One region of the Citrobacter sp. C1 genome, then DNA from elsewhere that is predicted to be linked to it. Evidence: predicted binding sites of a transcription regulator. Region 1 holds the regulator's gene; each other region holds the start of a gene.
What was found. The regulator CRP, encoded in region 1, controls carbon source genes, mostly activating them, when cyclic AMP is high. The targets are predictions, from matches to a motif close to ATGTGANNNNNNTCACAT.
Positions count from the first base shown of each region.

Region 2: IB214_RS08555 (mannitol dehydrogenase family protein) is a predicted target of CRP. The motif match lies at 1,500-1,517, and genes of this name have one in related genera.
Region 3: focA (formate transporter FocA) is a predicted target of CRP. The motif match lies at 1,580-1,597, and genes of this name have one in related genera.

Region 1 covers NZ_CP115035.1:354,290-357,574, forward strand. The annotation lists gene IB214_RS01665 (YccS/YhfK family putative transporter) at 1-1,323, opposite strand, end outside; gene crp (cAMP-activated global transcriptional regulator CRP) at 1,375-2,007, opposite strand; gene IB214_RS01675 (OsmC family protein) at 2,317-2,721, shown strand; gene IB214_RS01680 (phosphoribulokinase) at 2,794-3,285, opposite strand, start outside.
Region 2 covers NZ_CP115035.1:1,776,001-1,779,285, forward strand. The annotation lists gene IB214_RS08555 (mannitol dehydrogenase family protein) at 1-1,410, opposite strand, end outside; gene uxuA (mannonate dehydratase) at 1,613-2,803, shown strand; gene IB214_RS08565 (PLP-dependent aminotransferase family protein) at 2,850-3,285, opposite strand, start outside.
Region 3 covers NZ_CP115035.1:3,370,750-3,374,034, reverse strand. The annotation lists gene pflB (formate C-acetyltransferase) at 1-604, opposite strand, end outside; gene focA (formate transporter FocA) at 664-1,521, opposite strand; gene ycaO (30S ribosomal protein S12 methylthiotransferase accessory factor YcaO) at 1,927-3,285, opposite strand, start outside.

The DNA.
Region 1 (3,285 bases):
GGCCGCCAGCGTAAACCCTTCCGGAATATGAAAGTGCAGCGTGACGCCGGCAATCACCAGCCCGACAAGCGTACCCAGCGAACGATGCAGAATGCGTACCCGCGTGGCACCGTAGCCATTTTGCGTGACGAACAGGACCGTCATCAGGATCCAATAAGGTTTGGGCAGGTGTAAGGCGCTGCCCATCAGGCTGGCGATGCTCAGCATGACGCTGATACGCCCGGCATTACGCAACGCGGGAGATTTCAGCGACAGATAGTTTTTCAGGGCCGGGAGTAACGGCAGGCGGCGCTGTTTGTCGGCCATTAAATCTCGGGCATACAGCGGACGCTGGGTGCGTAGCACGCGGGCAATGCGGCTAAAGTGCCAGTAGCAAAACTGCCCGACCGGGTTTTCCGGGTGCTGGTTGGCAATTTTCTCCAGCGTGCCAATCTGTTTTTCCATCGAAAAGCGTGTTGGTAAGCGGTGATACAGAATGTCATCTGCCAGTACGCGTAACCGGTCGGCGACGGTGCGCGCATTCCAGCGAATCACCTGTTCTGCATGACTGCGTTCGACCAGCTTCTGCACCTCTTCTGGTTGATGTAGGCTGACGGAAATATGCTCCTGCAAATCCAGCGCCTCCTGAAAGGCCCGCAGCAGGCGTTTGTACTCGTTGTTGTGATGCGCCGACAGCATATGCATTTGCTGATAGCACTGGGTGATCAGATCCACCGCTTTTTGCTGGCGAACCAGCAGCGGGGGCAGCGCTTTTTCGGGATCGACGTGCTGGGTTAGCAGGCTGTATTTCGCTTCACAGTAATCGGCCAGTTCGCGATATAACAGGCTGAGCGATTCGCGCAGCGGCTGCTCACGCCACAACCAGAACCAGAACCAGTTGAACGCGCCGTACCACAATGTTCCCAGCGCATAGATCAGTAGCGGTTCCCAGACCGGCATGTTGCCAGCCAGGCTTAGCGTGAAAATTGCCGCAATCAGTGAGGCGGGCAGCAGTCGTGCATGCAGCGGGCTTAACTCGGCGGTCACGCCGAGAATCAGCGTCAGGCCGGTAAGGATCAGCGGGAGCGCAATGCTTTCTGCCAGCAATAGCTGCATGATCAGGCTACATCCGGCAAACAGTGACGCGCCAATAACTAAGCGTTTAAAAAATCGCTTATGCGGGGTATCAAGACCGGCAATGTTGCAGCAGGCGGGGACGAGGGAGAACAGCAGCCCCAGATGAAGCTGACCGATGATAAGACCGACAGCCACGGGTAAACACAGCACCAGCGTTTGTCGTAGTGCGTAGTTGATCTCTGGGTGATAAATCAGTCTTCGCCACATCGGTGCAAACAAAAATGGCGCATTACCAGGTAACGCGCCATTTCGACGAGGTTAACGCGTGCCGTAGACGACGATGGTCTTACCGTGCGCGGAGATCAAGTTCTGATCTTCCAGCATTTTCAGGATACGACCAACGGTTTCACGGGAGCAGCCAACGATCTGGCCAATTTCCTGACGGGTGATTTTGATCTGCATGCCGTCCGGGTGGGTCATCGCGTCAGGTTGTTTCGCCAGGTTCAACAGGGTCTGGGCGATACGACCGGTGACATCCAGGAAGGCCAGGTTGCCCACTTTTTCGGACGTTACCTGCAGGCGACGAGCCATCTGAGAAGACAGGCGCATCAGAATATCCGGGTTAACCTGGATTAATTGACGAAATTTTTTGTATGAAATTTCAGCAACTTCACATGCGGTTTTGGCACGTACCCAGGCGCTACGTTCCTGGCCTTCTTCAAACAGGCCTAATTCACCAATGAAATCGCCCTGATTCAGATAAGAGAGGATCATTTCTTTCCCTTCTTCATCTTTGATCAGCACTGCCACTGAGCCTTTAACGATGTAATACAACGTTTCCGCTTTTTCACCCTGGTGAATCAGCGTGCTCTTCGATGGGTACTTATGAATATGGCAATGAGACAAGAACCATTCGAGAGTCGGGTCTGTTTGCGGTTTGCCAAGCACCATGCGCGGTTATCCTCTGTTATAAGCTGTCTCCAGAGTCAGAACACGACGCTGCCTCTGGGGTTGCAAAAATATGCTTCCCGCTACCTGGGAAAGGGGCTGCTAAAAAGTGAACTGCAGCCTGTAATGTGATGTCCTCTGCATACATGCAGTACGTCAATGTATTACTGTAGCATCCTGACTGTTTTAGCATAGCTTTCGCCGTGTGTCTCCTGGTGTCTCGCTTCAGCATGACTCAGGTCGCCTTCCGTTGCGAGAATTGTTATGTACGCGTAATCTGTCAGGAAAATTGAAACATTGGAGTTACGAAATATGCAAGCGCGTGTAAAGTGGGTTGAGGGGTTAACCTTCCTCGGTGAGTCCGCCTCAGGCCACCAAATCTTGATGGACGGTAACTCCGGTGATAAAGCGCCGAGCCCGATGGAAATGGTACTCATGGCTGCGGGTGGCTGTAGCGCCATTGATGTGGTGTCGATCCTGCAAAAGGGTCGTCAGGATGTGACCAACTGCGAAGTGAAGCTCACTTCCGAGCGTCGTGAAGAAGCGCCGCGTCTGTTTACCCATATTAATCTGCATTTCATCGTTACTGGCAACGATCTGAAAGACGCTTCGGTGTCTCGCGCCGTCGATCTCTCCGCGGAAAAATACTGCTCCGTGGCGCTGATGCTGGAAAAAGCGGTGAATATTACCCATTCCTATGAAGTGATTGCCGCGTAATCCCTGATGCCGGATGGATGATGTTGATTTGTAGGCCCGATAAGCGTAACGCCATCGGGCACTTCCCACGCTTCACTCGATTTTTTTGCCTTCCATCAGTCGCTGGACCAGCGGCAGCATAATCAATTCCATCGCCAGCCCCATCTTGCCGCCCGGCACCACTAATGTATTGATATGGGAAATGAATGAGCCCTGCAGCATCGCCAGCAGCCACGGGAAGTCGATGCCTTCCAGATTACGAAAATGAATCACTACAAAGCTTTCATCCAGTGACGGAATGCTTTTGGCGGCAAAAGGATTGGAGGTGTCGACGGTCGGTACACGCTGGAAGTTAATATGCGTACGGGAAAACTGCGGGGTGATGTAATTAATGTAGTCGTCCATTGAACGTACCACCGAATCCATTACCGCCTCGCGGGAGTGACCGCGCTCGCTGGTGTCGCGGGTCAGCTTCTGGATCCACTCCAGATTGACGATCGGTACCACGCCGACCAGCAGATCAACATGCCGCGCCACGTTTTGCTGCGGCGTCACCACGCCACCGTGCAGGCCTTCATAGAATAA
Region 2 (3,285 bases), 1.4 Mb from region 1:
CCAAGCCTGCTCGATAGCTGCGACGAATTGCGGATTCTGCACCAGATCGGGGGCAAAAATCTCGCGCAGGGAAAGCAGTGCGCTGACGCGCTCTGATAGGGAACTGTGCTCGACAAGCGCGCGGATCTTATCACGCAACGGATCGCGCACATCAATGGCTGCACCCGCATCATCAATGCCGCTCACGTAGCGCATCCAGCCCGCAACGCCCAGTGCCAGCAGAGGCCAGTCGCTTTGCCGTGATAAATGTATGCGGATCCCTTCCAGCATTCTTTGCGGCAATTTTTGGCTGCCGTCCATCGCGATTTGCCATGTCTTATGCTTCAGTGCTGGATTGGCAAAACGTTGCAGCAGGCTTTCGGCATACTGATTTAGATCGACGTTAGTGATGTGCAGCGTGGGGGCCTGCTCCGTCATCATCAGACGGTAAGCCGCTTCACGAAAGGCATTGTCCTGCATGCAATCGCTGATGTGCTGAAACCCGGCCAGATAGCCAAGATAGGCCAGAAATGAGTGACTGCCGTTTAGCATCCGCAGTTTCATCTGTTCCCACGGCAGCACGTCATCAACCATCTGGACACCGGCGGTTTCCCACTGCGGGCGGCCGGCGACAAAATTGTCTTCAATCACCCACTGGATAAACGGCTCACAGCTGATGCCACAGGGGTCAGCGATGCCCAGCGCTTGGGCAATTTCTTCCAGCGATTCGTCGGTTGCTGCAGGGACAATTCTGTCGACCATGGTGCCCGGAAAACTGACCTGCTGTTGTATCCACGTCGCCAGCTCAGGCGAACGTTTTTGCGCCATGCCCAGGATCGCGTTTTTCACCACATGCCCGTTGTCCGGGATGTTATCGCACGAGAGTACAGTAAACGGCGGTAATCCGCGTTCGCGTCGGCGATGCAGGGCTTCGACGATAATGCCCGGCGCTGAGTGCGGTTCATCCGGCGACTGCAAATCATGAATAATGCGTGGGTTTGTGACATCAAGCGACCCGGTGGACGGATCAATACAGTAGCCTTTTTCCGTGATGGTTAACGACACAATCGCCACCTGCGGTTCACAGAATTTTTCAATAATGGCCGCCAGCGAATCCAGCGTGGCGTTCAGGCATTCGTTAACGGCACCTATCACTATCGGTTGATTGCCGTCGGCACCTTTTTCTAACACGGTATACAGATGATCCTGCTCACGAAGCTGGCTCATCAGCCGATCGCCGCTGAACAAGCTGATCTCACAAATTCCCCAGTTTCCTCCCTGCGTATTGAGTACGCGATCGGTCAACAATGCTTGATGAGCACGGTGAAAAGCACCGAAACCAAAATGTACGATCCGCGAGGTTAAGCGTTGGCGATCGTACTGTGGCATCTGTACATTTTTGGGGAGTGAAGCCGAGGCAATTGTCTTCATTAAATACACCTGATTAACCATTAATTAACAATGGCAGTATAAAGTTATATGACAGCAAGTTAAATTGGTGTGCCTTATTTATCCGGGGAATGTGAGCTGGATCAATCAATCATCGGCGTTCTGTTGATCATCCACCCGATGCCTGTATGGTAGTCGTCATGCAGCTAACTTAATTTGGTATAACAACTTGTGAGGTGAAGCAATGGAACAAACCTGGCGTTGGTACGGACCTAACGATCCGGTATCGCTTGATGATGTGCGTCAGGCTGGCGCAACCGGTGTTGTGACCGCCTTGCACCACATTCCTAATGGTGAAGTGTGGCCGGTAGAAGAGATTCAAAAGCGACAGGCTATTTTGGCTGAAAAGGGGCTGACCTGGTCGGTGGTGGAAAGCATTCCCGTTCACGAAGACATCAAAACCCAGTCTGGACAGTATCAAACGTGGATCGCCAATTATCAGCAGAGTATCCGTAATCTGGCGACCTGCGGCATTGATACCGTGTGCTATAACTTCATGCCGATCCTCGACTGGACGCGCACTGACCTTGAATATCAGCTCCCGGACGGTTCTAAAGCCCTGCGCTTCGATCAAATTGCTTTTGCGGCCTTTGAGCTGCACATCCTGCAGCGCCCCGGTGCGGAAGCGGATTACACCGCAGAAGAACAGCGTCAGGCTCTGGATTATTTCAATGCCATGAGCGAAGCCGATGTAGAGAAGCTGACTCGCAATATTATCGCCGGTCTGCCGGGTGCAGAAGAAGGTTATACGCTGGACAAGTTTCGCGCGCGCCTGGCGGAGTATGACGGTATCAGCAAAGACGATCTGCGCAATAATATGGCCGTATTCCTGCGCGCAATTGTGCCGGTAGCTGAAGAAGCAGGCGTGCGCCTGGCCGTGCATCCTGACGATCCGCCGCGCCCGATCCTCGGCCTGCCGCGTATTGTTTCCACCATTGAAGATATGCAGTGGTTGAAAGAAACAGTAGACAGCATCTATAACGGCTTCACCATGTGTACCGGTTCTTACGGTGTACGGGCGGATAACGATCTGGTGAAAATGATTGAAACCTTTGGCGATCGTATTCACTTTACGCATTTGCGTTCGACCTGCCGTGAAGATAACCCGAAAACCTTCCATGAAGGTGCTCACCTGCAGGGCGACGTAGATATGGTCTCTGTGGTGGCGGCGATCCTGCGTGAAGAACAGCGTCGTAAGAAGGCGGGCGATCTGCGTCCTATCCCAATGCGTCCGGATCACGGGCATCAGATGCTGGACGATCTGCACAAGAAAACCAATCCGGGTTACTCCGCAATTGGTCGTCTGAAAGGGCTGGCAGAAGTTCGTGGCGTTGAGCTGGCGCTGAAACAAACGCAGTTCCGCGATCTGCTGTAATGGCCTCAACAGGGATTGGGCGAGTCGCTCGATCCCTGTTCTGCCTTCAGGGCTGAATTAACGCCTGCTCCAGCACTCTCAGCACTTTATTGATCTGCGGTAACTGCAACCCGCCAAAACCGAAAAACATCACCCCGGCGTTGTTCTCCTTGCGCCAGATTTCTTCTGAACCATTTTCAATGTCCTGTAACGTATCAAAGCGAACACCTGCCTGCAGGCAGCGCTGTTGCAGCAAGGCGATGACGTCGGGCGAGCGATCGATGTGTAACGAGAGATGCAGGCCCGCCGTTGCGCCGTCAATTTTTCCGTCGGGGAACAGCGCAGAAAGACCGTCCCGGAGAAGCGCGAGCCGGGACGCGTAGCTGCAGGCCAGTTTGCCGAGGTGGGTATAAAAAACCTGATTTTGCATTAACTCAGCGAGAAACTGCTGCAATAACCACTGGCTGCCGTTGTTGTTTAACGCTTTCATATTCTGCACTGCC
Region 3 (3,285 bases), 2.0 Mb from region 1:
CGAACTGAGCGTACTTATCTTTCATCAGGTAGTCGATACCGTACAGCGCAATGCGACGGTAGTCACCGATGATACGGCCACGGCCATACGCATCTGGCAGACCAGTCAGAATACCGGATTTACGGCAGTTCAGAATGTCTTTGGTATAAACATCGAATACGCCCTGGTTGTGGGTTTTGCGGTATTCGGTGAAGATTTTTTTCAGCATCGGGTCCAGTTCGCGATTGTACGCTTTGCAGGAACCTTCAACCATTTTGATGCCGCCAAACGGAATGATCGCACGTTTCAGTGGAGCTTCAGTCTGCAGACCAACGATTTTCTCAAGCTGCTTGTTGATGTAGCCAGCATCGTGAGAAGTGATGGTAGAAGCAACGGAGGTGTCAAAGTCAACAGGCGCGTGAGTACGGTTTTCCTGTTTAACGCCTTCCATCACGCTGTCCCACAGCTTGGTGGTCGCGTCAGTTGCGCCAGCCAGGAAGGACTCGTCACCCTCATACGGAGTGTAGTTTTTCTGAATGAAGTCACGGACGTTTACTTCATTCTGCCAATCACCTTTGGTAAAACCTTCCCAGGCTGTGGCTAACTTTTCATTAAGCTCGGACATGTAACACCTACCTTCTTAAGTGGATTTTTTATTTACTACGTGTAATGGGCATCAACAAATTAGTGATGATCGTTACCACGTAGGTAAATGACCCAGTATGTCAACCCGACTAACAAACCGCCGCCGATAATGTTACCGATCGTAACCGGAATCAGGTTATCGGTGATGAAATTCATCACGGTCAGGTGTGAAAAATTCTCCGGAGAAGAACCGACAGCGGTCCAGAATTCCGGTGTGGCGAAATCGCGTATTACGATACCCATAGGGATCATAAACATGTTTGCGATACTGTGCTCAAAACCGCTGGCAACAAACATTGCGACCGGCAATACCATGATAAACGCTTTGTCCATCAGGCTACGGCCTGAGTAGCTCATCCATACGGCCAGGCACACCATCAGGTTTGCCAGAATACCGAGGCTGACGGCTTCAACAAAGGTGTGATGCACTTTGTGATCGGCGGTTTGCAGGACATTTAGCCCCCATGCGCCGTTAGCGGTCATATATTCGCCGGAAAGCCACATCAGTAGCACAAAGAGCAAGCAACCCACCAGGTTGCCAACATAAACGTTGAGCCAGTTTTTTGCCAGTTGGCCCCAGGTAATACGTCCACTGGCCTTAGCGACGACAATCAGTACGGTTGAAGTAAAGAGGTCAGCGCCGCAGACAACACAAAGAATCAGTCCCAGGGAAAAGCAGATACCACCGATCAACTTGGCCATACCGAAAGGCATTGTTCCAGTACCGGTCGTGGCGGTGATATAGAAAACAAAGGCAATTGAAATGAACACACCGGCAGTAATTGCCAGATAGAACGTCTTAAGCGGATGTTTCGTTGCTTTATAGACGCCTGCTTCTTCGGCAACTTTGGCCATAGCAGCAGGAAGTATAAGATCAAAAGGGTTGTCAGCTTTCACACTAACTCTCTCTTTATTAAGTCGGCGACGAGATACTAACAAAGCATTATAGATGAGAATTTGATATAGATCATATCTCGCCTGGCTTATAGGCCCGCAAGACGCATGGTTTTTATGCGATTACGGAGTAACTTTTTGATTATTATAGTAAAAATAAATTTTAAAAATTATAAAGTGAGTTGAATTTTTTCCTTTCGTCTCCCGTTGAGCGGTTAATTAAAATGGAGTAATTGAGATAAAATGCAACACTATCAAGCTATTTTTTTTAATATCAACTACTAATTTTTAACCTTGTTTTTACATTTATTTTTGATTAAGCAAAAATAAAAAAAACGGGGCACAAAATGCGCCCCGTAATATAGCGTAGTCAATTGTTGAAGCCTACTCAGAGCAGGCTAATTGCCATTATTTTGACCAGTATGCTGCTTTTGCGCGCTGCAGTTTTTCATAGGCTTTCAGCAGAGACTGATGCGCCGGGAAAGCCTGCAGATCGCTGTCGACGGACTGGAGGCCATAAAACGGCGCTTCTCCGCTTAATGCCGCACTCGCCGCTTCAACCGCATCGGCACCGTACATACGGACAAAAGCGTTCAGATACTGCAGCGGCTGGCGATCGTCTTCCTGCGACAACAGCAGCAGCGTTTGCAGGCAACGGTAGTAGTTGGCGCGTTCGGCGCTAAAGACCGATGCGTTAAACTCCATTGTCCATTCGGTCCAAATCAGTGCCTGCTCCAGGTCACCGCCGGCCAGTGCCAGCATCACTTTCAGCTCACCAATACGCAGCGTAGACCAGCCGTTGTCTGAACCTGTTGCCAGACCCAGCAGCTCACGTACGCGGGTAAAGTCGTCAAAACCTTCTTCATCCAGTTGTTCGAGCAGGCTGAGATAGTCTTCTTTATCCCACTCGCTGCCCGGCAGAGAAAGAATGGTTTCACGCAGATGTGTGCCCATACCGTTGTTCGCTAACCACAGATCTTCAGCCGGATAGATATCAGACATCCCCGGAACGATGATGCGGCAGGCGTACACGCCCAGATGCTCGTAATCAGCGATATACACTTCTTTATCTTCGGTTTTGAAGATAGCCATCAGGGTGGCGAACTCTTCTTCCGTAGTGCCGGAGAAATTCCAGTCAACGAACGGATAATCGGCATCTTGCTTGAACAAATCCCAAGAGATCAGGCCGCTGGAATCGATGAAGTGGGTTTCGAGGTTGGTATGCTCAGCCACTTCTTCATCATCAAAGGTCGGGGGCATAAAGACATCAAGATCTTTCAGACCGCGGCCCTGCAACAGTTCAGTGACGGTTCGCTCCAGTGCCACGCCGAAGTCCGGGTGGGCGCCAAATGACGCAAAGCAGGTCCCGTTAGCTGGGTTAAACAGTACTACGCAGATAACCGGGTATTTGCCGCCCAGCGAGCCGTCATAGGCGAAAATTGGGAACCCTTCGGCTTCCAGTTTGGCGATGGACTCGACCACAGCCGGGTAACGCGCCAGCACGTCGGCTGGGATTTCCGGCAGACTGATGCTTTCTGCGATAATGCGGTTCTTCACATAACGTTCAAAGACTTCAGAAAGCCCCTGAACGCGTGCTTCATTTGGGGTGTTACCGGCAGACATTCCGTTGGAAACGTACAGGTTGCCAATGATATTCATCGGAATGTACACGGTTTGGTTATCAGACTGGCGGGTAAACGGCAGACCGCAAACGCCGCGTTCTTCATTGCCTGACTGCAGGTCGATCAGCATGCTGCCGGTCAGTTC